DNA from 4 places in the Shewanella sp. AC34-MNA-CIBAN-0136 genome. Region 3 is predicted to be linked to each of the others. Evidence: predicted binding sites of a transcription regulator. Region 3 holds the regulator's gene; each other region holds the start of a gene.
The links. Region 3 encodes LexA, which represses DNA repair genes until DNA is damaged. Its sites were predicted from a motif close to TACTGTATNNNNATACAGTA; they were not measured.
Positions count from the first base shown of each region.

Region 1: the regulator LexA is predicted to act here: its motif matches at 4,360-4,379, upstream of recN (DNA repair protein RecN).
Region 2: the regulator LexA is predicted to act here: its motif matches at 4,844-4,863, upstream of AAEY94_RS18005 (DNA topoisomerase III).
Region 4: the regulator LexA is predicted to act here: its motif matches at 1,887-1,906, upstream of AAEY94_RS14315 (LexA family protein).

Region 1 covers NZ_JBEOPJ010000004.1:25,900-33,496, reverse strand. The annotation lists gene thiL (thiamine-phosphate kinase) at 1-756, shown strand, start outside; gene AAEY94_RS05000 (phosphatidylglycerophosphatase A family protein) at 767-1,258, shown strand; gene AAEY94_RS04995 (hypothetical protein) at 1,457-2,599, opposite strand; gene recN (DNA repair protein RecN) at 2,671-4,329, opposite strand; gene AAEY94_RS04985 (AEC family transporter) at 4,458-5,426, opposite strand; gene AAEY94_RS04980 (DUF3319 domain-containing protein) at 5,515-5,715, opposite strand; gene AAEY94_RS04975 (YjaG family protein) at 5,800-6,396, opposite strand; gene barA (two-component sensor histidine kinase BarA) at 6,386-7,597, opposite strand, start outside.
Region 2 covers NZ_JBEOPJ010000021.1:73,830-81,426, reverse strand. The annotation lists gene AAEY94_RS18030 (efflux RND transporter periplasmic adaptor subunit) at 1-8, shown strand, start outside; gene AAEY94_RS18025 (efflux RND transporter permease subunit) at 10-3,063, shown strand; gene AAEY94_RS18020 (DUF3240 family protein) at 3,060-3,365, shown strand; gene AAEY94_RS18015 (hypothetical protein) at 3,463-3,882, shown strand; gene AAEY94_RS18010 (tRNA (adenine(22)-N(1))-methyltransferase) at 4,033-4,740, opposite strand; gene AAEY94_RS18005 (DNA topoisomerase III) at 4,912-6,873, shown strand; gene msrA (peptide-methionine (S)-S-oxide reductase MsrA) at 7,044-7,597, shown strand, end outside.
Region 3 covers NZ_JBEOPJ010000003.1:94,614-102,210, forward strand. The annotation lists gene ctaD (cytochrome c oxidase subunit I) at 1-1,460, opposite strand, end outside; gene coxB (cytochrome c oxidase subunit II) at 1,470-3,056, opposite strand; gene AAEY94_RS03810 (cell division inhibitor SulA) at 3,452-3,958, opposite strand; gene lexA (transcriptional repressor LexA) at 3,955-4,569, opposite strand; gene plsB (glycerol-3-phosphate 1-O-acyltransferase PlsB) at 4,834-7,257, shown strand; gene mtr (tryptophan permease) at 7,257-7,597, shown strand, end outside.
Region 4 covers NZ_JBEOPJ010000014.1:30,629-38,225, forward strand. The annotation lists gene AAEY94_RS14305 (ABC transporter ATP-binding protein) at 1-462, opposite strand, end outside; gene AAEY94_RS14310 (MlaE family ABC transporter permease) at 465-1,577, opposite strand; gene AAEY94_RS14315 (LexA family protein) at 1,927-2,340, shown strand; gene AAEY94_RS14320 (Y-family DNA polymerase) at 2,347-3,603, shown strand; gene AAEY94_RS14325 (hypothetical protein) at 3,769-4,107, shown strand; gene AAEY94_RS14330 (DUF2057 family protein) at 4,212-4,646, shown strand; gene AAEY94_RS14335 (NifB/NifX family molybdenum-iron cluster-binding protein) at 4,985-5,554, shown strand; gene AAEY94_RS14340 (sigma-54 interaction domain-containing protein) at 5,592-6,908, opposite strand; gene AAEY94_RS14345 (Tll0287-like domain-containing protein) at 7,220-7,597, shown strand, end outside.

The DNA of each region.
Region 1 (7,597 bases), on a different contig from region 3:
GCGGTTAACCTTTCTGACCTCGCCGCCATGGGAGCAGAACCAGCCTGGTTTACCTTAGCACTGACGCTCCCCAATGTTGACCAGCCTTGGTTAGCACATTTTAGTGAAGGCCTGTTCGAGATTGCAGAATATTATGGTATTGCCTTAATTGGTGGTGATACTACCCGTGGACCTCGCAGTATCAGTATTACGATTAATGGCCAAGTTCCTAAAGGTACTGCATTAACTCGTGATGGTGCAAAAATTGGTGATTGGGTCTATGTCACCGGTACTTTAGGTGACTCAGCTTTAGGTCTTGATATCCTCAGAGGCGTTAAAACGGTTAACACTGAAGATAAAGAATATCTGATTAATCGTCATTATTATCCAACGCCTCGTGTTTTAGCTGGCCAAGCTCTGCGTACACTTGCCACCAGTGCTATCGATTTATCTGATGGCTTAATGTCTGATATTGGACATATATTAACGGCATCGAAAGTGGGCGCCATCATCGATGTGAATCTAATTCCGTTATCAAACTCAATTAAAGCCAATCTTAGTCATGAAGATGCATTAAGCTATGCACTCACGGGTGGTGAAGACTACGAGTTATTGTTTACGGTTCCAGAATCACAACGCGGCGCAATTGATACCGCGTTAATTCATGCAGGTGTCAAATTTGTAAAAATTGGTCAAATCTGTGCAGGTGATAAATTAAAATTAGTCGAAAATGGGCTGGAATTTAACCCGATTTCACGTGGCTTTGTGCATTTTTAATTGAAGTACTATGAGATTATTAACCCAAGATAAATTCGTAAAAAAGCTGTCTTTAGCCCATCCAATTCACTTTTTGGCATTAGGCTTTGGCAGCGGTAAAGCGGCAAAAGCACCGGGTACCTTTGGTACCTTAGCCGCGGTGCCCATAGTGTTGCTCATGCAACAGTTAAGCTTAACTAATTACCTGACCATTACCTGTATTTGCATGCTCGCTGGCTTTTATATTTGTGGCAAAGCAGCTAAAGATATGGGCGTACATGATCATGGTGCTATTGTGTGGGATGAAGTGGTTGGGTTGATGATCACCATGATTGCAGCGCCTTTAGGTTTTATGTGGTTAGCACTTGGTTTTGTACTATTTCGCTTTTTTGATATCGTCAAACCATGGCCTATTCGCTGGCTCGATGCCAAAGTGCATGGCGGTTTTGGGATAATGATTGATGATGTATTGGCGGGAATCTTCTCGTTAATAGGTGTGCAGCTTGCGGTCTATTATCTATAACTGATTATCTATAACTGATTATCTATAACTGATTATCTATAACTGATTATCAATACCTGATTATAAGTAACTGATCATAATCAACGATTAGCAAAGAATTATAAATGCACTTATAAATCGTACCTAATACATAAAAAGAGCACATTTGTGCTCTTTTTATGTCGATAATACTCATACTAAATCAGTTGCAGCTACTTACTAGGATGATTTTGCGGTAAGTAGATTGGTCCGCAATTGCTCTAACTCTGTATTCATATTGGTTAAACGTTGTTTGTAATCTGTTCCATAAACAGTGCAATTAAATAGTTTACCAATCGGATTGTAGCGTAACATCCATAATTGCTGAAAATAATTGTCGTTAGCACAATAATTTGGTTCTTTGAGCGTGTGCATCGAGGTCGTTGAAACTGGTTCCTTTACTAAGCTGACAATATACTCAGCCATAAGATTGTCACTGTCTGTTGGCTTAAGCAACGCATAGGCTAACCATTTCTCATAAAAAGCCACGCTATCAGACTGCACTTCAATTAACATTTGTTCTGTAACGTTATGGGCAAAAAGCCATTCTCCAGAAAATATCCGTTCAAAATCACTATCAGTTAATTCGAAAGATGTTTGCCAAGCTGTGACTTTGGTTGCAACAGCTGCATCAGTGGTTTTAGCTAAGGTGCTAGCTAAATTAAGCTGATATTTGATCATGTTAACGGCAATCATATGATTGAGTGTTGTGCGAGATGAGTGATAAACCATATTCCAAAAATGTGCATCTTTGTTTAAAAATGCCACTGTAGCTTGTTGGTCAAGTTTGTTGTCAGATGTATCTACACTTATTATCGCAGCAAGCTGACGAACATCTCTTAACTTAAAAAGCAGACCCCAATGAGCTTGATTGTTTGGGGTTAAAGACTGTGGTTCTTCTTGCCAATAAGGCATATCTAATAATGTATTATATTGTTGTATATTGGCATTATGAGCGCCAATGACATTTCTAATACTATCGCTATTATCGCTAATAAATTGACTGCATATTATCAAATCCGTTTGATAACAAGCCGTTTTAAAGTTGTCAGTTAACTCAACTTCTTGCTCGCTGAAGCTGATTAATGGCTTTTTATCATTTGTTTTATCGTCTCCTATTGTGCCTACGATAGTAATTGCATACTCATAGCCATTTTCGCTAGGGTCGATAGGTTGCTGTTTTAGCCAGTTTTCAACTAAAAGAGTGTTAGGTGACTTTGTTCTGTCTGTTGCATTAATGGCCACTAAACAGACAACGGTAAATACCAGTAAGCTGCATATTAGCCCGACAAAAATACCCAAGCCCTTTATTACTTTCATCATTATGATTTATCCGTAAATCTATTTTAACTTTACGTTAACATATTGATTTGCTTTTTATAAGTGCATAACGATTATTGCAACAACTCACGGGCATTCGCCAAGGTATTTTCGGTAATGACATCACCACCTAATAAGCGCGCAAGTTCATTCACCCGTTGATCTTTATCCAACGTCTGCATGGTCGTTTCGGTGTTGCCACCTTTATTAAATTTATTCACAAACATATGTTGATGACCATTACCTGCAACTTGCGGCAAATGGGTGACACACAATACTTGAGTTGATTCGCCAAGGCTGCGTAACATACGACCGACTACCGATGCTGTTGGTCCAGAAATACCCACATCAACTTCATCAAATATCAGTGTCGGAGTGGCGACTTTTTTAGCCGTGATCACTTGAATCCCTAATCCAATACGCGATAACTCACCGCCAGAGGCAACTTTAGAAATCGGTTGTAATGGTTGCCCAGGGTTTGTGGTCACCATAAATTCAATGCTATCGCAGCCATTAACTGAAATGTTGTCCGGATTATGATTAATCTGAATGGTAAATTTACCCTTAGGCATATTGAGCTCATGGATAGACTGGGTGACTAGCTTGTCCAATTCTTTGGCATAACGGCTACGACTTTGACTCAGTTTTTGTGCATTGGTTAAGTAGGCATTTCTGGTGGCTTCAAGTTGTTGTCTTATACCATCTAATTTAGTTTCGTCGTCAGCAAGTTCGGCTAATTCACTCATCAATGCTTGATGATGTAGCGCCAGCTTATCAGCACTCACATGATGTTTGCGCGCCAATTGCATTGCGGTTGAAAGACGTTTTTCTAAATAGGCAAAATGTTCTGGATCAAGCTCTAAACTGCTTAAATAACTTTCAATTTCGCTAGCGCTTTCTTGTACTTGAATTAACGCATCGCTGATCATAGTGCTGATAGGCGCAAGGGATTCATCATATCCTTGAAGCGTATCAGCAATACTGGCCACTTTATTAAGCAGAGATTCTATATTGCCTTCATCACTTTCGGTCAATAAATGCAAACCTGCTTGGCAACGTTCAATTAAATCTGTGCCATTGGCTAAGCGTTTGTGTTCTTGTTCTATTTCATCAAATTCTTCCAAGCCTAAGTTGAACTCATTAAGCTCTTCTACTTGATATTGCAGTAGCTGTTGACGCGAAATACGTTCGTGCTGAGCTTGTTCAAGATGCTTTAGCTCGTTTTCCACTTGTTTGCAGCGTTGATAGCTAGCGCTAACGCTATCGAGCAGTATTTTGTGGTTAGCATAGTGGTCGAGTAGGTTTAATTGATGCTCGCTTTTAAGCATTGCGTGATGAGCATGCTGGCCGTGAATACCAATCAATAAGTGACCGATGGCTTTTAATTGCGTCACGGGCACAGGATTACCATTAATGTAGGCTCTTGAGCGGCCATCACTGTTAATGGTTCGACGTAATATGCACTCATCTTCAGCATCAAGATCGCTATCTTCAAGCCAGCGTTTGGCTAAAGGTACATCATGAAGGGTAAATCGTGCACTCACTTCGGTTTTGGAGGCTCCAGGCCTGACAGTGTTGGCATCACTTCGATTACCAAGGCATAACCCAAGCGCATCGATAGCAATCGATTTGCCTGCACCTGTTTCGCCGGTGATGCTTGTCATACCGGCTTTAAAGTCGAGCTCTAAAAAACGCACGATAGCAAAATTGTTGATGCTGAGTTGGCAAAGCATAATAAATTCCTGTCAATGAAACTACCAAACCACTGTATTGATAAACAGTATATACTGATTTTATATACAGTAAAGTGGTTGAGGAATAATTATCGCTGACTATTTTATCATCTAGATTTGATTGTTCATTAAGCAATGGATTTTAAAAGTGTTTCTATTATCGGCAAACTGATAAAAGTGATTAATGTGCCATATAAAATACCTTGGGCGCTGACATTGGCGTTAATTTGGTAGCGGTCGGCCAAAAGGTACACACTTGCTGCTGTCGGTAACGCTGCCAAAATGACTCCCATGGTCAGTAATTCCTTTTCTACGCCGAACAGTTTGAGTAAACCAAAGGCAATTAAAGGTTGAATAATTAGCTTGAGTAAATTGATTAAATTCAGTTCCGCAATCAAACCAACACTGAACATTTTTGTGCCAGATTGATGTCTTAATGCTTTGGCAAGTACCATTCCTATAGCAAACAGTGCACATGGGCTAGAGGTATTTCCCACCTGATGTAGCATTAAGGCCAAACTATCCGGTAAGGTAATATGCAGTGCTGATAAACCGATGCCAATAACACTGCCAACCACGATTGGATTTTTATACAGGGCATTAGCCATGATGACGATGGCATGGTCGGTTGATTGTTTATCACGGCTGGCTAGCTCAATTGATACTAAAGCAAAAGCAAACATGAACACCGACAACAAGCTGGCAATCGCTGCAGCGACTAATGCCATTTTATGACCTGGGAATAATAAACTCAGCAATGGAATGCCAATAAATGCGGTATTACCAAACGTAGCATTTAATGCGCGCATGGCGGCAACTGCTTGTTTTTTAGGTGTGCGAATTAGTGATACAACAATCACTAAAGCATAAGTGATGATCATCGCCAGACTAAACCCACCGATAAAGCCCCATTGAATAATGTCTTCAATGCGCGTTTCAGCTAGCACAATCAGTAATATAGCGGGGAAAGCAATGTAATAAACAAACTGATTGAGGATCAAATCGGTGTCTGCTGGCAACAGTCGCATTTTTTGAACAATACTGCCGAGCAGCATAATAATAAATACAGCGATTAGCGGGGTAAGAATACTGGACATCCCTCGCAATTCCTTAGCAAAATGATAATAAGGTCACTTTACTGCTTTTCGATAGGCGGATGCAATTAGGCTAAAGTTAAACGAGTGATTATTTGTCAGATTTTAAGGCTAAATTCGCTTTTGATATTTTCGGTGGAGGTAATATTCCAAGTTCAGAAAAAAAATGCACTTGCCGCCTTAACTCAAATAACGAACCCACTCGTACTTGATTGCCAATCACTAGCGTCCAGTTATCAGTTTTACCATTGGTGTTACTGAAAGTGAAACCTTGATAAAAAATTCTTCTCATGGCGCGACACCTAATAAAAAGCCTGAATAATTTCAGGCTAAATGACGTTTATTGGCAGTAACCGATCCGTGCTACAAGTTTTTGCTACAGGCTAATACCAATATTAGACACACCGGCTTCGATAATATCTTTACGTAAACCTTTAACCAGTTCGCTGGTTATGTCTGGATTAGCTTCGACAATGTCGAGTAACATGCCTTGTAATTCTTTTTCTTGTTCCATTACTGGGTGAGAAAAAACAAACTCATCGAGTTCTTCATCCATTAATGACTCATCGCTAATAGCTTCAATATAATTGGCGACAGTACTTGATGATAACTTACTGATGTTAGTAATATCTTCTTCAATTTTTCCATCTATCGCACCCATTAAGGTGGCAATGGCTACAGCCGCATCCATGGCGGGATAAGCACCATAGGCTTCAAACTCGCTAGGATCAGGGGTGTTTTCATCGAGGCGCTGTAAATGCACATCAATATTGAACTTAAGCTTTTTGTCATATTGGCTTTGCCATAATAACTCTAGCGCAGTACTTAATACCTGCGGTTGGCCAAATTCACATACTTCAGAAAATAATTGATAGTTTGGGAGCATTCTTTGACACAGTGCGAGTGCAAAAAGTTGCTTCTGAGGTAACGACAATGCCTTTAGGCGTTTAAAAAAACCGGTTTTACTGGTCATTGGGAACATCCACTGATAGCTGGTTTATCACTTGATTTGCAGCTGATTCTACCTTAGTTAACTCATCAAGTAACTCTAGTATTTCAGGTTCTAGGTCATCGATGTCAATTTTATGCTTTAATGCTGACTCAATATCCCGGCAGAGCTTTTGTGTTGTCGGTACACCGCAATAACATGTTGCACCATGCAGTTTATGCACTGCCTGCAACAGTGTCTCTGCATCTCTGGCTATTAATGCTTTATCGATAGTTGCGGTTGTTTCCGGTAATGAATTAACTAACATCTTTAACATGTCTAAGGCTAAATCAGTTTTCTGGTTTGCTTGGGTTAAACATAAATCCCAATTGAGAACATGGGTGTCGAAATGAGTAAATTGAGGTTTAATTATCCAGCGGCTGATAACGCTTTTTAGTGATAATTCATCAATCGGTTTAGGCAAGAAACCATCCATACCGCTAGCTAAAATATTCTCACGTTCTTCGGCTATAGCATGTGCCGTTACTGCAATAATCGGCGTATTACGGTTGAGTGATTCTGAACGTATTTGCTGTGTTGCGGTTATGCCGTCGGTTCCTGGCATTTGAATATCCATGAAGATTAGGTCAAATGCTTGTTTTTTAGCTTGTTGAATCGCATCGGCGCCATTATTAACGGTCACCACATTGTCGACTAGTTCTTTGAGCAAAGTATCAATTAACTTTAGATTGGCCATGTTGTCGTCAACGGCTAATACTGATGCATTGAGGCGTTGTGTTACATCAAGATTTATTTGCTCAGGTAAACTGACAAAAGTAGAAGGTACTGGTGGATATATTAAATGATGCGCTAGGGTAAAATCGCTCACTGGGGTGCTGAGCAACACATCTGCGTTGACTTTTAGCACATTGATTATCATGTCTTGATCTAGACAGTCATGTAATAAAATCAGGCAGTCAGTATGTTGTTTGGCTTGCTGTAATAAATGGATAAAAGACGCATTGTCGGCAAAACCATGGCAGCTCATGATGATGTAATCAAATTTGCTGTTTTTAGTTTGTAACACGGAGGTGAGATTTTCTGGATTGGCCACATTAGTGATAATTAATTGCCACGACACTAAGCGGCGATTTAATGTATCGCGGGTTAATTCCCGTGGTTCATATAATAAGACTGATTTATGTTGCAATGCATCAACCGGCAACACTTCGCCAATTTCAAATTG
Region 2 (7,597 bases), on a different contig from region 3:
GCGAATAATATGCTCGCTTCTGTGATTCGTTTTTCGCTAACTCAGCGCTTGTTTGTGCTGATCGTAGCGTTGATTTTAATGTTAGCGGGTACTCGTGCCTGGTTTAATATTCCTCTTGATGCCTTTCCTGATATTTCGCCTACGCAAGTGAAGATTATTTTAAAAGCACCGGGCATGACGCCTGAAGAAATTGAAGCGCAAATTACTGTACCGGTTGAAACAGAGCTTTTAGGGATCCCAAATCAAGCCATTTTACGCTCCACTACTAAGTATGCCATTAGTGATATTACCTTAGATTTTACTGAAGGAACTGATATCTATTGGGCTAGGCAGCAGGTCAGCGAGCGACTAGCGGCGGTATGGGACAGTTTTCCTGAAGGTGTCTCTGGTGGTGTAGCACCGATGAGTACGCCGTTAAGTGAAATCTTTATGTTTACACTTGAAAACCCTAACTTATCGTTAATGGAACGTCGGCAGTTGCTGGAATGGGAAGTCAGACCCTTGCTGCGTACCGTTGCTGGTGTGGCTGATGTGAATATTTTAGGCGGCTATGCCAAAAGTTTTAGTGTTAGTCCTAATCCTTCTGCCATGGCTGCCGCTGGCGTCAGTTTTGCAGATTTGCAACAGGCGATTACGGACAATAATCATAATGAAGGTGCCGGTAAATTAACCATTGGTACTGATACCATTATTGTGCGTTCAGAAGGGCGAGTCGATGATATTGATGAACTAAAACAGTTAGTGATTAAGGCGGATGATGCGCAAGTTTATCGCTTGATAGATTTAGCTGACGTACAGATTGGCCATTTAGCCCGCTATGGTGCGGTATCAAAAGACGGTGAAGAGGCGGCTGAAGCCTTAATTATTGCACTTAAAGATGCCAATACTGCCCAAGTAGTCACCAATATTAAAGCAAAGTTAGCGCAAATTAATACTTCGTTGCCTGAAGGCAGCGAGCTTAACGTTTTTTATGATCGTGCTAATTTAATTAATACCGCGATTGATACCATTTCAAGTGCGTTATTTGAAGCCGTGTTGTTAGTGATTGTATTACTAGCGCTGTTTTTAGGTAATGTCAGGGCCGCTTTAGTTGTGTCATTGTCTTTGCCTCTTGCGGCATTAATGACGTTTTTGATGATGGATTTATTTAATCTGTCAGCAAATTTAATGAGTCTAGGTGGCTTAGTCATCGCGATTGGTATGTTGGTTGACTCATCTGTGGTAGTGGTTGAGAACATGGTCAATCTTATTGCGACTAAGCAACGTTTACCGCGTTTACACCTTATTTATCGTGCGACTAAAGATGTGGCTATTCCAGTTGTATCTGGCACTGTCATTGTGATGATTGTGTTTTCTCCCTTACTGACATTAACCGGCTTAGAGGGCAAATTATTTACGCCCGTGGCTGTCACGATTGTCTTTGCCATGTTATCGGCATTGGTGTTGTCGCTTACGGTTATTCCGGTCATTGCATCTTATCTGGTTAACGAAAAGTCTGCACAAGAGCCTAAAGCGATAGAGAAACTAAAAGCGGCTTATTTGAGCAGTTTAAAAAAGACGTTTACCTATAAAAAGCCGTTTATCATCGTGTCGTTTACGCTGTTAGTGGTGAGTTTAGGGCTATTTAGTCTTGTGGGTAAAACCTTTATGCCGACATTGGATGAAGGCGATATTATTTTACAGCTAGAAAAATCACCTTCTATTTCGCTTGAAGCGTCGATTGCTATCGACAAGCAAATTCAAATTACCTTGCTTGAAAAGGTGCCAGAAATTAAACAAATGGTTGCGCGGACCGGTTCTGATGAAATTGGTTTAGATCCTATGGGGCTAAATGAAACCGATGTATTTTTGGAACTCGCACCGCGAGACGAGTGGCGCTTTGCTGACAAGACGCAACTGATTGATGCTATTCGCACTGAACTGCTTAATTTTCCTGGAGTAAATTTTAATTTTACTCAACCTATTCAGATGCGCGTCTCTGAAATGCTTACTGGCAGTATTGGTGATGTGGCCATTAAAGTCTTTGGCACCGATATTGATACACTTGGGCAATTAACGGCCCAAATTGAGCAGCTTGTCAGTGACACCAGTGGCAGTATCGATGTAAAAATGGCCATGATTGAGGGCAGTCCATTTATTAACTTAACCCTAGATAATGAGCTGGCACGTGGCTTTGGCATGAGCACCATGGAGTTTTCGCGGTATTTAAAAAGCCAACTTGAAGGTGTTGTTGTGACCGAAGTGCTGCAAGGTAAAAAGCGTACCCCAGTATTGATCGCCAATAATCAAGGCGGGTTGAGTAGTATTAATGAGCTGCAGAATCAGTTGTTGGTGATGCCTGATCATTCATTAAAACGCCTTACCGATATCGCTAAATTAACCTATAAAGAAGGCCCTATTTTAATTGAACGCGAACAAGGTGATCGTTTCTCGGTGATTACGACTAACGTGCAAGGTCGAGACATAGTCAGTTTTGTTGAAGAACTCAACGCGAAAATTGACGCTGAGGTTAACTTACCTAGCGGTTACAGTGTCAGTTTTGGTGGCGAGTTTGAAAATCAACAACGTGCCACTAATAACTTATTACTGGTTATTCCCGTCGCCATTGCGCTTATTACTCTCATTTTGTTTACCACTTTTGGTTCGCTTGCTAAAGCGGGCTTGATTTTGGCTAACGTCCCCTTTGCTATGATGGGCGGGATCGTGAGCTTGTATGTTTCGGGCGAGTATTTATCTGTGCCTGCTTCGGTTGGTTTTATTGCATTACTCGGCGTCGCGGTACTTAACGGTGTGGTGATGGTGAGTTATTACGAGCAGACCAAACATGTCTTTAGCAGTTTATTGGCGCGAGTCGAGCAAGGTGCAGCAAGACGTTTACGACCTATTTTGATGACCGCCACGACAGCCATGTTTGGCTTGATGCCATTGGTGTTTGCATCGGGCCCTGGTGCTGAAATCCAAAAGCCATTGGCCATTGTTGTTATTGGCGGTTTGCTGACATCAACCATTACAACCCTTTATTTGTTACCAATCCTTTATTACTGGCTGGAGAAACGTCAATGATCACGGAGCAATTGTTAGTGCTGATCGCCCAAAATGATATTAAGGACGATATCGTTGATACCTTGATTGAGCTTGAGTTTTTATCTGGTTTTAGCCTCGGTAATATTTGCGGTTTTAGCCGTGAACACAGCCATTTTAATATCAAAGAGCAAGTTGAAGGCTACAGGGAATTTTGTAAGTTTGAAATTATGCATCCTGTGGATCATCAAGATGCGTTATTAGGTGCCTTGTCTGCGGTTTGTAAACATAATCCGTGTCGATATTGGATTACACCCATCATTCATACAGGCACTTTGTGCTAGCCGCAAAAGAAAAGTACTAAGTCGATAAAGGAAATAGTTGCTGTGTTAGGACCATGCGGTCAGCTCATTAAATTTAGTTATAAGAAAGGATATTGAAATGAGAGTTTATCGTTACCTAACCATGATCTTTTTCGCTTTGCTGGTACCAAATAATATATATGCTAGTGAGCTTTCTGCGAAGAATAGCGATGTGACGATTGAGTTTACTATCGAGCCTACGCGATCTTTGAAGGTAACGTTTGAAAGTAGTGTGACTTTGCATTCAATAGTCATTAGAAATAATGATGGTTATTTACTTAACTTAGATGTTCAAGTGCCAAAAGATCCTGGGACTATTTTTTATTTTAATCTTCCTAAGTTACCTCCAGCTAAGTATCTTGTTAGATGGAAAAGTCAGCTTAATGGTGGCTCAATAAGCCTTGGTGAAGCAACGTTAACCTTAAATGATGACACCTATCCACGGCCTTCTACTAAAAAACCAAAGTACGATATTTTACATAGAAAACTACATGGGTAGTCATACTGCAATTACGTCATTCCTGAGATGCAGCTGATCGGGAATCCAGCTCTTTATTGCAGGACTAAGTCCGTCCTTGTCATTTGCGGCGTAGCGTCCTTGATACTTTATATGCCCAGAAATGGACTGCCAATTGAAGCGTTTTAGGCATTATTTTAAAGCGATGTTTACCTGTTGATACTCTTTTAGTGCTTGAGAGGTGTTTCCTGAACGAGATTGATTGATGCGACTGTAGTGCGCAATCGTTTTAGCTAAATAACGCATAGCAATGTCTTGCTGTACAGCATCACTCGCTTGCCAAATTACACTGCCTATAGGGTCAATGTCTGTAAGCGAATCATTAGCAACATTCGTGGGGAGTTTGGGATCACGTCTGATATAAAGGATTTCGTAGAAACGACGGTTTTCTTCAATCAGTTTTTCGTCAATTAATTCACAATTAAGCTTGATAAGTTGTTGGCGTAACTCATATTGATGATGAACTGGACACAAGATAAAATCGATTTTTCGGTTCGAATATTGCTGGCAAAGTGACCTAACAAACTCGATCATCAAATCTCCACCCACTCCGGCAACAATCACTAAGGGTGTATGCTCATCTTGATCTAAAGGGATCGCTGACACATCAACACAATGTACTTGCCATTTTGGTGGGTTTTGCTGTGGGTAAAAACGTTCGAGCTTGGCGGTTAACTGCTGCATCAATGCTGGCACAATGTCGACAAAATGGATTATAGCAGCATGTCTGTCTAGCAACGCGGCGCCGAGTAATCCATGGTCGCAACAGCAATCCCAAATATGAGTGTAACCATTGGGGATCATCATGTTGATATGTGCTAAGCGGTGGCCGAGTTTCATCTGTTTGTCGTGTTTTAAAGTGAACCTGCGCATTGTAATGATTTAAATGACTAAGTGGTTAATTATTTCATATTTGCAGCTTGGCGTATTTAACGCTAATCTATACTGTAAATTTATACAGTTAAGTGGCGCGGTTCATTTCATTGAATATTAGCGACCCAACAGTGGATTATGATTTTATATATTGCTGAAAAACCCAGTTTAGGTCGTGCTATTGCCGATGTTCTGCCAAAACCACATAAAAAAGGTGATGGCTTTATCACTGCTGCTAATGGTGATTGCGTGTCATGGTGTATTGGCCATTTGCTCGAACAAGCAGAACCGGACGCCTATGACGATGCATTTAAGTCATGGAAACTCGAACACCTTCCCATCGTGCCACAAACGTGGAAACTACAGCCAAAACCTAAAACACGCAGTCAACTTACGGTGTTACGAAAATTGGTCAAGCAAGCATCATCGATCATTAATGCTGGCGATCCAGACCGCGAAGGGCAGTTGCTGGTCGATGAAGTGATTTCTTATCTGGGTGTAAAAGGAGACAAGCTGAGTCAAGTTCAGCGCTTGTTAATCAGTGACTTAAACCCACAAGCGGTAAAACGTGCATTAGGGCAATTACGCAGTAACCGAGAGTTTATTCCATTATCGACCTCTGCATTGGCCCGCAGCCGTGCTGATTGGCTATATGGCATGAACATGACCCGAGCCTACACGATTCAAGGCCGTAAAGTGGGTTACCAAGGCGTGTTGTCGGTTGGTCGAGTACAAACACCGTTACTCGGGTTAGTGGTACGCCGCGATGATGAAATCGCTGATTTTACCCCTAAAGCATTTTACGAAGTATTAGCCCATTTATTGACAGACCAACAACAAGCATTCACCGCAAAATGGCAACCTAGCGAAGCATGTCAGCCATATATGGATGAAGACGGACGAGTATTAGCTAAAGGTTTAGCCGAAAATGTCGTTGCCCGTATCAATGGGAAACCAGCGGAAGTCACTAAAATTGAGGCTAAAGATAAGCGCCAAAACCCACCATTACCTTACAGCTTATCGGCACTGCAAATAGATGCAGCTAAACGTTTTGGCCTGTCAGCGAAAGAGGTACTGGATACTTGCCAAAGTTTGTATGAGCGCCACAAATTGATTACTTATCCGCGCTCAGACAGTCGCTATTTACCTAAAGATCAGCATGCTTTGGCGCCAAAAGTATTGGACGCCGTGCTCAAAGGCGCTTCAGGCTTAATTGAGGGTTGTGAGTCTCCTAATAGTAAACTTAAATCTAAAGCGTGGGATGACACTAAAGTAGATGCTCACCATGCGATAGTGCCAACTGAAAAGGTGGCTAATTTATCGACATTATCAAGCAACGAAGCTAAGTTATATCAACATGTGGCAAGGCAATATTTAGCCCAGTTCTATCCCGCTTATATCTATGCAGAAACCGCAGTTGAAGTGACCATTGCCGGTGGATTATTTACCACTAAAGCACGTCAAGATAAAACCTTAGGCTGGAAACAACTGTTTAAACGGTCTTCCACTGCAAATCAATCTAGTTCTAATTCAACTAGCAGCGACGACGACAATGAAGACGCGGTACAGTCTTTACCGCCACTGGTTAAAGGTCAAATTTTGCATTGTCAGCGTGGTGAATTACTACAGAAAATGACCCAAGCGCCGAAGCATTTTACCGATGCGACATTATTGGGCGCGATGACGGGTATTAGCCGTTATGTGACAAACAGCGAGATTAAAAAAATCCTTAAAGAAACCGATGGTTTAGGTACAGAGGCCACACGTGCAGGAATTATTGAATTGCTGTTTAAACGCGGTTATTTAATTCGCCAGGGTAAATCGATATTGGCCACCCCTGTGGGTACTGGCTTAATCCGCAGTTTACCCGAATCAGCAACCACGCCCGACATGACCGCATTATGGGAAAATAGCTTGGATGCTATCAGCCAAAAACGTTTAAAGTATGATGCTTTTATGCAGCCATTGTTGAGCCAATTAGATGGCCTCATCACTCAAGCATCGAGTCAATTACCCTCAGCATTACAAGGTGTTGCCAGTAGCGCGCCAAAGCGCAGTTTTAAAAAAACGTATAAAAAGAAGGCTAAAGCGAAAAGCTAAATTGGCAAGAGTTACTTGCATTACAGTCTAGGTATTTCGGAAATATAACTGTGTTAACTCACCATTAGGAACTTTGTAAATGTCATTGTGAACTTTTAAACCATTAAGTTCATATAGTAGATATTTACAGACAAAAATACTAATAACCTAGGAAAATAAAGGAGAGTGTTATGAAAAGCACACTAGTGTTAACGATATTTGCAGCAAGTTTATTGTCTTATGCATCTAATGCCACAGCAGATAAAACCATTTTAGCTGGTGGATGTTTTTGGTGTATGGAATCAGATTTTGAAAAGCTTGATGGCGTAACCGATGTGGTCTCAGGATTTACTGGCGGAAACATCAAAGACCCTACCTATAATGGTAACCACAGTGGTCATTATGAAGCGGTTGAAATAACATACGATCCTAGCAAAGTGAGTTACACCGAGCTGTTAGAACATTACTGGGTGAACATTGACCCTTTTGATGCAAGCGGACAGTTTTGCGATAAAGGTTCTAGCTATTTAAGCGCGATTTTTGTGGCAAACGACACAGAAAGAGAAATTGCACAACAGTCTAAAAGCAATGTTGAAAAGCAATTTCCTAATAGTAAAGTTGTGACGCCTATTTTAAATGCTTCAATTTTTTATCCTATAAAAGGCGATGAAAGTTATCATCAGGATTACTATAAGAACAACCCAATTCGCTATAATGCTTATCGCTGGAATTGTGGCAGAGACAA
Region 3 (7,597 bases):
AGGAAAATTAGCTGAGATAAACCAAATGCAAAGCCACCAATCGACACAATTTGATTCACATCGGCAAACTGTACCGCGTAGTCGGGAACCCGACGCGGCATACCTGCTAAGCCTAGAAAGTGCATTGGGAAAAACAACACGTTGACGGATATTACCGAACACCAAAAGTGCCACTTACCTAAAGTTTCGTTATACATATGGCCGGTCCATTTAGGCAGCCAATAGTAAGCCGCCGCCATAATGGAGAATATCGCCCCAGTCACCAGTACATAATGGAAGTGAGCCACGACAAAGTAAGTGTCGTGGTATTGGAAATCAGCAGGGGTAATTGCCAACATCAAGCCCGAAAAGCCACCAATGGTAAACAGGATGATAAATGCCACTGCAAACAGCATTGGAGTTTCAAATGTCATTGAACCGCGCCACATAGTGGCGACCCAATTAAACACTTTCACCCCGGTTGGAATGGCAATCAACATGGTGCAATACATGAAAAACAATTCGGCAAAAACAGGCATACCAGTAGTAAACATGTGATGTGCCCATACCAAAAATGACAGAATGGCAATACTGGCAGTGGCGTAAACCATCGAGGAGTAACCAAACAGCTTTTTACGGCTAAAGGTTGGTACTATCGCGGAGATAATACCGAAGGATGGTAAAATCATGATGTAAACTTCGGGATGGCCAAAGAACCAGAAAATATGCTGGAACATCACCGGATCGCCACCACCTGCAGCATCAAAAAAGCTAGTACCAAAAAACTTATCGGTTAATACCATGGTGACCGCACCTGCGAGCACCGGCATTACTGCAATCAGTAAAAATGCGGTAATGAGCCAAGTCCACACAAACAAAGGTAACTTCATCCAGGTCATGCCAGGAGCTCGCAAGTTTACAATGGTTACAATGACGTTAATTGCGCCCATTATCGAACTTATTCCCATTATGTGAATGGAGAAAACAAATAGGGCGGTACTGTCAGGACTATAGGTGGTTGAGAGCGGAGCATAGAATGTCCAGCCAAAGTTAGGGCCGCCGCCTTCCATAAAGAGTGAACCTAATAAAATGGTAAAGGCGAAGGGTAAAATCCAAAAACTCCAGTTGTTCATTCGCGGTAGTGCCATATCTGGGGCACCAATCATCATTGGAATTAACCAGTTTGCTAACCCGGTAAAAGCGGGCATCACCGCCCCAAACACCATGATGAGGCCATGAACTGTGGTCATCTGATTAAAAAAGTTAGGTTCTACTAGCTGTAATCCAGGCTGAAATAATTCAGCTCGAATCACCATTGCCATCGCACCGCCAGTAAGAAACATAATGAAACTAAACCATAAATACAGCGAGCCGATATCTTTATGGTTAGTGGTGAGTAGCCAGCGCATTAGCCCCTTCGGAGCGCCGTGATGATGATCATCATGAGCGGTAGCCAGTGTATCGTGCGTTGTTGTGCTCATTGTTTTCCCCTACTGTCCATGGCTAGCGACATCGGCAGGTTGCACCGCTTCGCCAGAATTATTGCCCCACGCATTGCGCTCATAAGTAATCACCGCCGCCATCTTTTGCGGGCTAAGTTGACTACTAAATGCCTGCATTGCGGTACCTGGTTTTCCGTGCATAACGATATCGATATGTCCGCTAACCGGTCCAGTAACAACAGGGCTGCCAATAAGTGAAGGGAAAGCGCCTGGTAATCCAGCGCCAGTGGCTTGGTGACATGCAGCACATGTCGTAGCATAAACCTGCTCACCTTCAGCAATTAATTGCTCCAAGGTTAACGTGGGCAGATCCTCCGGTACAACAGCTTCTGCTACGGCTTCGACAGCTTGATTGGCTTTGTCGGTAACCGCATCGGTAATGTCAGTTGTCGTTGCTGCAATAGTATTTGCTGCATCGGTTACTGCTTTACTTGGTTCGGTGCTTGCCTCGTTACTGCCTAAAAAGTTTCCTATATCAGCAGCTTGAACTACATCACCGCTATTATTGCCCCACGCATTACGCTCAAAGGTAATGACTGCGGCAATTTCTTGGGCGCTAAGTTGCTTTGCAAAGGCTTGCATTGCAGTACCTGGTTTACCGTTTAAGACGATATTCAGGTGATCGTTAACAGGGCCTTTTATGATAGGGCTGCCAATTAATGATGGGAATACACCAGGAAGACCCGCACCATTGGGTTGGTGACAAGCGGCGCACCTAGCAATATAGATTTGTTCACCTTGTGAGGTTAGCTCCTCAAGAGACAAGGTTTTAGACATTGATGCCGCAGCGGCTGCAGCTGCATTGCTTGCTAGTTTTTTTTGCTCCACTAACCAATTATCAAAATCGGCCTCCGATAATGCTTGCACCACAATCGGCATGAAACCATGGTCTTTACCGCATAACTCGGCACATTGGCCGCGATACGTTCCAGGCTTATCAATACGAGTCCAGGCTTCGTTGATAAAGCCTGGATTGGCATCTTTTTTAACGGCAAACGCGGGTACCCACCATGAATGAATAACATCATCAGATGTCATCAAGAAGCGCACTTTTTGGTTAATGGGCAGTACTAATGGCTTATCGACTTCAAGGAGGTAATGCTCGCCTTTGGCCTCACTGCCATCAATTTGTGCTCTGGGAGTGGATAATGTGCTGTAAAATTCGATGTCTTTATCAAAATAGCTGTAATGCCACTTCCACTGCGACCCGGTAATTTTTATGGTGAGATCAGCATCACTGGGATCTTCCATAGCAATCAAGGTTTTGGTGGCTGGAATAGCCATGCCGATTAAGATGATGAAAGGGATGACGGTCCAAGCAATTTCCACTTTGGTACTTTCGTGAAAATTGGCCGCGACAGCGCCTTTTGATTTGCGGTGATAAATCATTGAGTAAATCATGATCCCAAACACCACTAACCCAATTACACAACAGATGTAAAGAATCGTCATGTGGAGGTCATAAACCTTGCCACTGATATCTGTCACGCCTTGAGTCATGTTGAGGGGCATTTCTGATGCCCCAAGCGGAAGTGCTACAAACACCACCAGTAAACAATACAACCATTGCTTCACAAGACTACTCCTCTGCTAATTGCAAATAGCAACTACAAAGAAGAGTCACACAGTAATTCTCTGCTCTATGCAAACTCTTCGGTTCCCGAAAAAAGTTTGATGACCTCAAAGTACTTTGGTGGCTGTAAACATACGGTCTACGGTTTTATTGTTAGCTGTGCACCACGCTTGTACCTACTACTGAACTTATCAATTTTGATTTGGCTCATTTGTCTGAAAGTAATCTTGATTACTGCCATTCACGTCCAATTAAAGATAAAAAATGTTTCATCCTTGTTAACCACATTACTTGTAGATTAAACATTGATCAAGATCACTTTGTTGGCTAATAGGCTGAAAAAAGATGAAAAAAAACCCTGAATTCAATACAGGGCTTGGTAATGAAGGGTTCGTGCTTAGTGAAATGAGCAAAAATTACTTGTTCCATTTGTTAAAGTAGGGCTAACAAGTTGATGTTTGTGAGGTAAGTGAGCATTCACATCTTCAATTACCACCCCTAATGCACGTGCACTTTTGGCGACAATTTCTAAACGGCGACTATCGCGAGCATCAAGTGAGCTTGTCCAAGTTACTACTGCGCTCGATGTACCGCTAGTGAGCGCTTTCTCCATGGCCCATAATGTTTCGACTTCATCTTTGGTGTGTACCAGTAAAATGCGATCCATTCTTACACCAGCACTTGCCAGCATATGTTTATAGCCAATATGGGGCGGGCTAATTAATACAATCCATCTGCCTTGCTGGCTCAATATTGCTAACTGGCTGCACAATTGGCTCAGTTCAGCTTCACCTTGGGTGACAGTTTGTAATGTTTGAATGGTTTGGGTGCCATGCAGTTCTGTTTCAGTTAAATCTACCCATAAGCCCGGGTGGCGTGGCGCGATGCCCATTAGTTTGTTCATAACCAATCTCCATTACGGATAACGCCAACGGCAAGCCCTTCGATGGTTAGGCTTTGGCAACTTAAATCTACTTTTATCGGATTGTAATCTTCATTTTCGGCATGCAGATAAATCACATTACCTTTTTGTTCAAATCGTTTTACGGTGACGTCATCATCAACACGTGCCACAACAACCTGGCCATTACGTGCTTGCTGCATTTTATGTACAGCGAGTAAGTCACCTTCTAAAATGCCGATGTTTTTCATGCTGTCACCACGCACTCGCAATAAAAAATCTGCGGCGGGCTTAAACATGTTTGGATCGACTTGATAGTATTGCTCTACATGCTCTTGGGCCAAAATTGGTTCACCAGCAGCAACCTGTCCAATGAGTGGCAGACCGGTTTCAACCTGCTCTTCATGAGGTAAACGAATGCCTCTTGAGGTACCAGGCATGATCTCGATAAAGCCTTTTTTGGCTAATGCTTTTAAATGCTCTTCGGCGGCATTAGCACTTTTAAAGCCAAGACGATTCGCAATTTCAGCACGAGTGGGTGGCATACCTGTTTCGGCGATATTGTTTTTAATTAAGTCTAAAATTTCTGCTTGGCGCGGCGTTAACGGTCTCATGATGATTCCTGTCTTTTTATACAGTGACTGTCATTATATACAGTGTTTGTGTTCGCGCAAGTATTAACCAACTATTTTTTGTATTTTGTTGATTAAGTATCACTCAACAATATGTTTTAATTAACTATTACTAATGTTCTGTCTTATGTTATTTCTGATAGTGAGAGCTTAAACGTAAAGATAGATCGGTCTGATAGTGTAAGCAGGGTGGTTTCTGGTATCCTATACGACAATATTACAGTGGCTTATGTTGCGAAAATAACCATGTCAAAACCAGATTCAATATTTTTACGAGCATTAAGATGGATTCAAAAGTGGATGGTACAGACCATTGTGGTCCCTCACGATCCTTTTGATGACCTCAATATAGATCCAACTAAACCTTTGGTTTATTTAATGAAAACGGAATCTATTAGCGATATTGCCGCGTTGAGCGAAATCACCGAGGGCTTTGGTCTGCCCAGTCCTTATGAGCCATTACAGCTTGATGGCTTAACCGTGCCTCGTGTGGTCTGTTTAGAGGGCCGCAAACCACTATTTGGTAAACGTGAAAGTGGTGACAAATTCCTTAATTATTTTACCAGCTTATTGTCACTTCACAGTGAGAGCCCTGAATTAGATATACAGTTGGTTCCTGTTTGCCTTTATTGGGGACGTACCCCAGGTAAAGAAGAAGACAGCATGAAAGCTGCTGTATTTGAACGTGAAAACCCTACGTGGTTACGTAAATGGTTAATGATTTTATTTTTAGGACGCCATAATTTCGTCCAGTTTTCTAATGCATTATCGCTTCGTCATATGGCCGATGAACATGGTACTGATAAAAGAATTGCTCACAAATTGACCCGAGTCGCCCGTGTGCATTTCCGCCGTCAACGCAAAGTGATGACGGGGCCACAATTACCGAATCGACAAGCGTTGTTTGCCTCTTTATTAAAATCAGAATCTATCAAAAAAGCCATTGAAGAAGAGTCTGCAAATAAGAAAGTAACAGTCGAGAAAGCGCGTGAAACCGCCATTGAATACCTTGATGAAATTGCCGCCGACTATTCTGATAGTTTGGTGCGTATTGCCGAACGTTTCCTGACTTGGTTATGGAACAAATTATACAGTGGCATCAATATCAAAGGTGCCGAGCAAGTAAGACAGTTACATCATGATGGCCATGAAATTGTTTACGTTCCTTGCCATCGTAGCCATATGGATTACTTGCTACTGTCGTATATTTTGTATTATCAGGGCATGGTTCCGCCGCACATTGCTGCCGGTATTAACCTTAATTTTTGGCCAGCAGGGCCGATGTTCCGCCGTGGTGGGGCATTCTTTATCCGTCGTAGTTTTAATGGTAATAAACTTTATACCGCAGTATTTCGTGAATATTTAGATCAGTTATTTGCTAAGGGTTATGCGGTCGAGTATTTCACTGAAGGAGGTCGTTCGCGTACAGGACGTTTGCTAGCGCCTAAAACCGGTATGTTGGCTATGACAATTAACAGTGTGCTACGTGGGATAGAGCGCCCAGTAACCTTAGTACCCGTGTATTTAGGTTATGACCATGTGATGGAAGTGGCGACGTACCACAAAGAATTAAGCGGTAAGAAAAAGAAAAAAGAATCTGTATGGCAGGTATTTGGTGCTATTCGTAAGTTAGGCAATTTTGGCCAAGGTTATGTGAATTTTGGTGAGCCGATTAATTTACAACAGTTCTTAAATCAGCAGGCGCCAGAGTGGCGTGATGAGCTAGCTAAAGATCCTGACCAAAAACCATCTTGGTTTACGCCCTCAGTTAATTTGTTAGCTAACCGCGTAATGACTAATATCAATGGAGCGGCCGCAGCCAGTTCGGTAACATTGACCAGTTTAGTGTTATTAGCGTCAGAGCAAAATGCGTTAGAAAGAAGCCAGTTAGAACGTCAGCTTGATTTGTATTTAGCCTTACTTAAAACAGTGCCTTATACCGATTATACCTCTGTGGCCGAAGGTAATGGCAAGTCAATTATTGATCACTGTCTGTCGTTAAATAAGTTTGTTAGTACCAAAGACCTTATTGGTGAAATTATTTCAGTTGATGAAAAAATTGCCATCACCATGAGTTATTACCGTAATAATATTATTCATTTGATGGCGTTGCCGTCATTAATTGCCAGTTGTTTAGTGCATTATGACGTGTGCGATCGCCAGCGAATTCATGGCATTGTAATGGACTTTTATCCATTACTTAAAGCTGAGCTATTTATGAGCATTGATGACGTGCCTCAACATGTGGACAGCATTTTAGATTTCATGGTTGAACAAGGTTTACTGACCGGTAGCGATCAGTTTGAGATAACGCCTCGTCATATTACCCAAGTGTTACTGCTTGCTGAAACTATCAGTGAAACGTTGCAACGTTATGCGATTATCTTCAATTTACTCGCAATAAAACCTGATCTTGAGCGCTCAGAACTGGAACGCGATAGCCATTTGTTAGCCCAACGATTAGGCGCGCTGCATGGCATTACCGCACCAGAATTTTATGACAAAAAATTATATAACACCCTGAGTGTGAAACTGAAAGAATTGGGTTATTTATGCAGCGACGAACATCGTGCTGAAGTGATCAGAATTCGTGATAACGCTAATAAATTACTCAGCTCTTTAGTAAGACAAACCATTGTTGATAGTGTGGAAGCGGAGCACGGACAATAATGGCTAATCATATGAATGCTGCCAAGCATCGTACCAGCGGTAAATCTGTATTGGGTGGGGCGATGATTATTGCCGGAACCACTGTGGGTGCGGGCATGTTTTCGTTACCCGTTGTTGGTGCTGGAATGTGGTTTGGCTATTCTATCGCGATGTTGCTCGGCGTTTGGTTTTGCATGCTAATGTCGGGTTTATTGTTATTAGAAGCCAATTTGCATTTTGAACCAGGCGACAGTTTTGACACCTTAACTCGGGTGACTCTTGGGCAGTTCTGGCGGGTGATTAACGGCGTTTCGATTGCGTTTGTGTTATATATTTTAACCTATGCTTACATCAGTGGTGG
Region 4 (7,597 bases), on a different contig from region 3:
CGCTAATCCTGCGCGTTTGTGCATACCGCCACTTAACTCGGCAGGGTAAAACTTCTCGAAGCCCGCTAAGCCAACTAATGCTAGCTTATAGGCAACGGCTTCTGCAATTTGTCGCTCCGAAAGGTCGGTATAGAGCTGCAGGGGTAAAGCCACATTTTCGCCAAGCGACATGCTCGAAAACAATGCGCCTGTTTGGAAGGTAATCCCCCAATTTTTGAGCATTGCTACCTGCTCGGGTTCATCTGCTTGATAAAAGTTTTTGCCTTGATAGAGTACTTCGCCTTGTAGTGGCGTGAGTAATCCCACCATCGATTTGAGCAAGGTTGTTTTGCCACAACCACTGCCGCCAATGACAAAAAAGATATCATTCTTGTTAATGTCGAAGTTGAGTTTTTTTTGCACCTCGGTACTGCCGTAGCCGACTGATAGATTACGTACACTGATAAAGGCATCATCAACCATGGTTAGATCCCTAATTTATCGTATAAGATATTAAGCGCTGCATCGGAGACAACCAAAAAAACAATGGCCTTAACCACTGCGTGGGTCGTCGCTAAACCAACGGCATTCGAGTCACGTCCGCAAAGCAGTCCTGCCTGACAACCCGCAATCGCAATTAAAAACCCAAAAATTAAACTCTTTATTAAACCAGTGGAAATATCTACCCAATCAATCGCAACCTGGGTTTGCAAAATATATTGGGTATAACTCACGCCCATGCCGTTAGCAACTAACGCACCGCCAATCATGCCTATTACATCCGAATAAATACACATTAGCGGCATAATAAAAATTAATGCTAATAACCGCGGTAAAACCAGAAACTCCATAGTGGGAATGCCCATCACTCGCAGCGCATCAATTTCTTCATTAACTTGCATGGTGCCTAATTGCGCAGCATAAGCGGCTCCAGTTCGGCCAGCCATAATAACGCCTGTCATTAAGGCACCCATTTCACGCACCATTCCGATAGCCACTAAATTAGCCACATATACCTGGGCGCCTAATTGACGCAGCTGTACCGAGCCTAAATAAGCCAAAATCATTCCCACTAGCAGACTAATTAAGGTGACAATCGCAAGCCCTTTAGGCCCAGCTTGTTCGATAAAAAAAACGATATCACTCCGGCGAGTTCTTGCTCTGCCAACCAACCAACGCCCGAGTGCCAAAGTGCAGTTACCGACAAATACTAATCCATCGTGTACTTGTAAGCCTTGGTTAATCAATCCTCGACGTAAGGTCGGCCATAGCCCGCCTAGGGCACCCTCATTAGTGGGTTGATAAACCGCAACATCGGTAGCGAGCAGCAGTAGTTGCTGCAACCCTTGAGGTGTTTGTTGAGTGTCTAGTGATAGTTTATGTTGCTCACACCAGCGAGATAATTGTAATAAGGCAATGGCGAGGCTTGAATCCCAATGAGACAACTCTGTGGTGATTAAAGTGACAGATTGGCAATTAGATGGCAGCTCAGCACAAATATCTGCGCCTAGCGGTGCTTGGCCTAATTGCCAATCACCAGCAAGGTTCAGTAAGCAGTTATCATCGTGCATGTCGATATGGAATGTTGCGAGTGTCATGCTAGACCCCCGAGCCAATATGAAATAAGTCTATTCGTTTGTTTAATAAATAGGTTAGCTTGATTTTTGATCCTGTTATCAGTGTAGACCAAGCTCGTTGATTATATTTTGACCTTGGACATATTATTTCATCAATAATGAAGCTATCACTTTGATGTATTGACGCTTTGCTACATTGAAGAAGCATTAGTTATGGACCGATGTTGTTGTGCAGAGGCAATAAAAACGGCGTTAACGATTGAACATAACTGCCGCTTGTCGCGGTTTAAAGCAAATAAACTTGCGCTGACAAAATTTAACGCTAATATATACTGTGTTTTTATACAGTATATATATTAGAGATTGTCATATGCGCGTTATTCCCATTGCAGCCAGTGCCGGCATTACCGGTTTTGAATCTCCTGCCGCTGAGTACCTTCAATTAGGCCTCAGCCTTGATGAGATATTAATCCAGCATCCAAGTTCCACTTTTATCGGCTTAGCCCAAGGTGAGTCGATGCAAGGTGTGGGAATATATGATGGTGACTTATTGATTGTCGATCGTCATGAAACGGCTAGAAATGGCGACGTGATAGTGGCTAATTTTAATGGTGAGTTTGTGTGTAAAATTCTCGACATGCATCGGCGAATGCTGATGTCGTCTAATGAGCAACATTTACCTGTGACCATCTGCGACTATGATGACTTTAGTATTGAAGGTGTGGTTATTCGCTCAATTCGTTGTCATCGTCAAAGCCCACTGCTTATCAGCAAAAAAGGTTAGGTAACAATGTTTGCCTTAGTCGATGCCAATGCTTTTTATTGTAGTGCAGAACAGGTTTTTCGTCCTGACTGGCGCGGCAGACCGATTATTGTATTGAGCAATAACGATGGCTGTATTGTCGCGGCTAATCGGCAAGCAAAAGAGGCGGGTATTGAGAAGTTTTTGCCTTACTTTCAAGCTAAAGCATTATGCATTCAGCGCAATGTCATTGTGTGTTCATCTAATTATGAATTGTATGCCGATTTATCGGCAAAGATGATGGCAATAATAGGCCGTTTTGCGCCAGAGCAACATGTGTACTCCATCGATGAAAGCTTTCTGTCTTTTAAACATTGTTATCCCGCAATCAAATGCCTACATACCCAGGGTCAGTTAATTCGTCGCGCCGTTTGGAAAGAAGCCCGCCTGGCGGTTTGTGTGGGCATGGGGCAAACGTTAACCTTAGCTAAAATAGCCAATCACGCCGCTAAAAAAATCCCGGGATACAAAGGAGTGTGCGTTATCGACACTGCGCAGCAATGTAATGACATTTTACGCCAGCTTGCCGTTAAAGAGGTGTGGGGGATTGGCAGGCGCATCAGTAAAAAGCTTGAATTGATGAATATTCGCAGCGCATACGATCTCGCCTCTATGCCACCGAGTCTAGCCAGAAAACAATTTAGTATTCAAATTGAACGCACCGTGCGAGAACTTAACGGCGAAGTGTGTAAACAATGGGATGAGGCTAGGGCAGATAAAAAACAAATTTTTTCCACTCGTAGTGTGGGTGAACGTATTTGCGATTTTGAATCGCTATTACAGGCATTGAGTAAACATGTTGGCATCGCAGCAAGTAAAGCTCGTCAACAAGGCTCACATTGCAAAACCATGTTGTTATTTGCCAGTAATTCGCCCCACGACGAGCGGCCTGTGAGTTATAGAGTTATCGTACATTTTCCGTGTCCAACCAATTGCACCATTGAACTCACCAAAGCCATGACAGACGCCGCCCCGAGATTATTTAGCAATGGTGTTCGTTATTACAAAATTGGTGTAGGCCTGGTTGATTTAGCCAGCGAGAAACATTTTCAATTTGATTTATTTAATACCGCTAAGGTCAATTATGCCTTGATGGATACGCTTGACGGCATCAACCAACGATATGGCCGCGATACAGTGTTTCTGGCAGCACAAGGAATAGAACAAAAATGGGCCATGCGCCGTGATTTACTCACACCTCAATATTCAACCCAATGGAAATGCTTACCCAGCATTAAATGCTAAGGTTTTATATTACTAAGGTTTATTATAACAGTGGTATTGCTCTGCCATAACACATGCAAGGTTGGGGCATTCAACTATGGCTAAACCTTAAAATGTGATTCAGCTCTGATTATCACTCTAATTAAATTGTTAATGTTGAATCGTACTCATCATATGGCCTACATAATGCGAAATACGCTGTTAAACATAGCAATGATAATTTCACTACTTGGACAATTACTTGTTCCAAGTTTTGCTATGTCTAATGAAATGGCCATGTCAGACATGCAGTCGAGTAGTATGCATCAATCAACGATGATGCAAAGTGACTGCGACACTAACGATGACTGTTGCTTAAACGATATGAGTCAATGCATTAGCCATTGTCATGCGGTCGCGAATGCATTTTTGTTATCAGCAACAAACCTCACCGATGCTCTACTAACGAGTGCCAAAGTGAGTTCGCATTTATGGACATCAACACCCACTATTCTAGTAAGCCAAAATCCGCCTCCGATAGCTTAATTCTTTATGTTTATTAGTTACCCACATTAATTTATAAAGATTTTTGTTGCTTCAACTATAAGCATCAAAAAACTATAAGCATCAAAAAGTTAACGGAGTTTATTATGAAAAAATTCATTGCGATCACACTATTATCTTTAGCCAGCTCAGCAGCAATGGCTGCCACTATCTCATTACCTGACTATTTAATCTTTACTGCGGTCGATGGCAAATCGGCATCAAATAAAACTCAAATGGAGGTGTCTCCTGGTCAACATTTAATAGAATTACAGTTTTATGATGTGTTTTCATCAGGAGCAGATGATACGAATTTTATTAAGTCCGATGCGTTATACTGGAGTCTACATCTAACCAAAGATGAAGATATTCAAGTGCGTAGCAAAGAGATTTTCTCTTCAACCAATGCAAAGAAATTTATTGCATCACCGGTGATAACCTTAGACCGCGCCAGCGTAAAAGGTGAAGACGTCAAATTAGTTAATCACGAAGAGTTAATGGCTATTATCATGAAACAACACAGTCAAATGATGCAACAATAGTAAAATTGATAGGGCGCTTACATAGCGCTCTATCGTTATCTACATCCTCGCACGCCTTATGACAGGTAAAATACTTGTCATCATAAATAATGTCACGCGTCACAAAACTCAAACCAGAATCGAAATTATTATTGGCATATGCCATTAATAAGCGTATATATTGCATATGCCAATTACTATTATTCGATTAATTTAAGCAGATAATGCCAAGCCTCCAAAAATAAACGAAGATTCTAGGACGCTCTCGGCAAAAGCTGTTTTAAGCCCAGTGGCATGTCGATAAACCAAGTTGGAACAACTGCGTTTAATCGATTTGTTAAAAATGCACATGAGGAGACATGATGATTACTGCCATACCTATGAAAGACCAACATATTGCCAACCACTTTAGCCGTGCCGATGAGATGCTATTCATTGATGAGCAAGGCCAAGTAAAAGGGCGCTTTGCCAACCCAGCATTAACAGAAGGATGTGAGGGTAAGCAACAATTAGTCAGTATGATACTGGCAAATGGAGCGGATCGCGTCATCGTGCGTAACATTGGCCAACAGCTTTTATCTAAGTTATTAAGTCAACAATTGAGTGTATTTCACGCAAAAAATGGTCGTACTGCAATAGAGTATTTTGCCAGTAGTCATTTAGCGGACTGTGAGCCATTTACCGAGGCAAGTCAGGGGCGACCATCCATCAATAATATTGCTAAGAAAGCCACTGGTGGTTGCTGTAACCATGAGCATAACCATAACCATGACCATGATCATCAACACGCTCATGGTGAAGAAGACTGCCATAACCAATCTGACTCGGGGACACATAAACGTTGCTGCGAGTCTAAATCTGAATTGGCGAATGAAACCACAACAATGAAACGTTGCTGCAATAAAAAACATTCACTAATTGCTCATTAATGATCGCTTGGGGTGTTTTATCACAGCGCTGTGGTGGCTAGTTAAGCTTTAAACCATAGCGTTGTAATTTTCGATATAAGGTACGCACACTAATATTAAGCGTTATCGCTAATTCGGCTGGCGATCCTGCATATTGCTCACATACCTGCGAAAGGTACGCACATTCCATGTCATCTAACGTCATCAGTTCGGTGTTAAGTTTTACGGCAATTGTTTCATCCTTAGATGTGTGGCTAGGTTGAACGCTTTCAGGTAAATCACTGCTGTGTATAACATCCTCATTGGCGATAAGTGCCGATTGCTCAATAATATTTTTCAATTCGCGAATATTTCCCGGAAATGCATAACGACCCAAAAGAGTTAATGCATTGATCGAAAACTTTTTATGTTTGTAATCAGAATATTTTATAAAGTGATTCACCAGCGTCGGAATGTCATCATAACGCTCACGTAACGACGGTAAGTAAATCGGAAATCCTGCAATGCGGTAATACAGGTCGCGCCTAAATTCACCTTTTTCAACCAAATCGAGTAAATTCTTATGGCTGGCACTGACTAGCCTAAAGTCAGAACGTTTCTGTTTTAATCCGCCGACGGCACGATAACACTGGGTTTCAAGTAACCTAAGTAACTTTACTTGCATGTTCATCGGTACATCACCAATTTCATCAAAAAACACCGTTCCACCGTGCGCTATTTCAATCAAGCCTTTTTTGCTGCTTGTCGCCCCTGTAAATGCACCTTTTTCATAGCCAAATAATTCACTTTCGAACAGATTTTCACTTAGCCCAGTGCATTCAATCACCACAAACGGTTTATCATTTCGGTTGCTGGCCTGATGTACCGCTTTAGCAACTAACTCTTTGCCTGAACCAGTTTCACCTTGTAACAGAACCGCGATATTGGATTGAGAGGCTCGATTAATCCTGTTGAGCATCTGCTTAAATGGCGCAGACTGACCGATCATGGTGCCTTTTTTTGATTCTGTCGATGCGTAATCTATGGCATCTAAAATCTCTAGATACCCCAATACCATGCCACTATTATCTTTTATAGGTTTCATTAAAATGTCGCAGTAAGACTTACCTTGCACCGTGCTGTGAATATGCACGGCACTGGCAGCTCGGTTAGTACTCTGGCATTGTAATAACGGGCATTCCTCACCGTGTTTATCGCAAGGTTGGTCACTATTATGAGAGATTTGATGGCATTTACTTTGGCCTAAAATAACGTCGTCATCATAGGTTTCGATATAGGCTTGATTAACCGCATGGATCACATAATCGGGAGTAATAAAAATCGCCGGTTTATCAATAGCGTTTATCATAGATTGTACAACGGTGGTGTTATTCATTGATTACTCTCGCTTGCGATTCATATTAATCGGCCAACCTTTATAATGACATTAATAGCACGATAAATGTCATTACGATGTCATATTTGTCACTCAACAACCTAGCATGGGCATCCTGTCAATTTCAATAATGTTTAAGCTAATGATTTTAAGCGATTAAACCTAACTAGTGTGATATGGCACAAGCTTTGTATTGATTGTGTTATATCGCTTACGACCGAACGGTGCCCTAGCAGTAGTGAACCCATGTACGAAAATTATGCCCTGAAGTTAATGGGAATGACCCGACTTGAAGACGAGGATGACAAATAATGAAATTAACATCAAAGCACAAAAAAACGGTTTTAAATGCACGTAACATCAGTGCGTTATTAGTGATTGCTAGCATGAGCAGCCTTTGCCATGCTGAATCACTAACGCAACAGCAGGTACTTGAACAACAGGCCAACCAACGCATTGCCGATTTTAGCCAAGCGTTAAAAGGTCAGTTACAGGCCGCAATTAAACAAGGTGGCTTAATCAATGCGGTGTCGGTGTGTAAATCGGTTGCACCTGCCATTGCCGCTGAAAACTCGAAAGATGGCTGGACACTGACTCGAACCAGTTTACGTGTACGTAATTCAGACAATACGCCAGATGAATGGGAGTTATCGCAATTACAACAATTTGAGCTGGTGAATGCCTCAGGA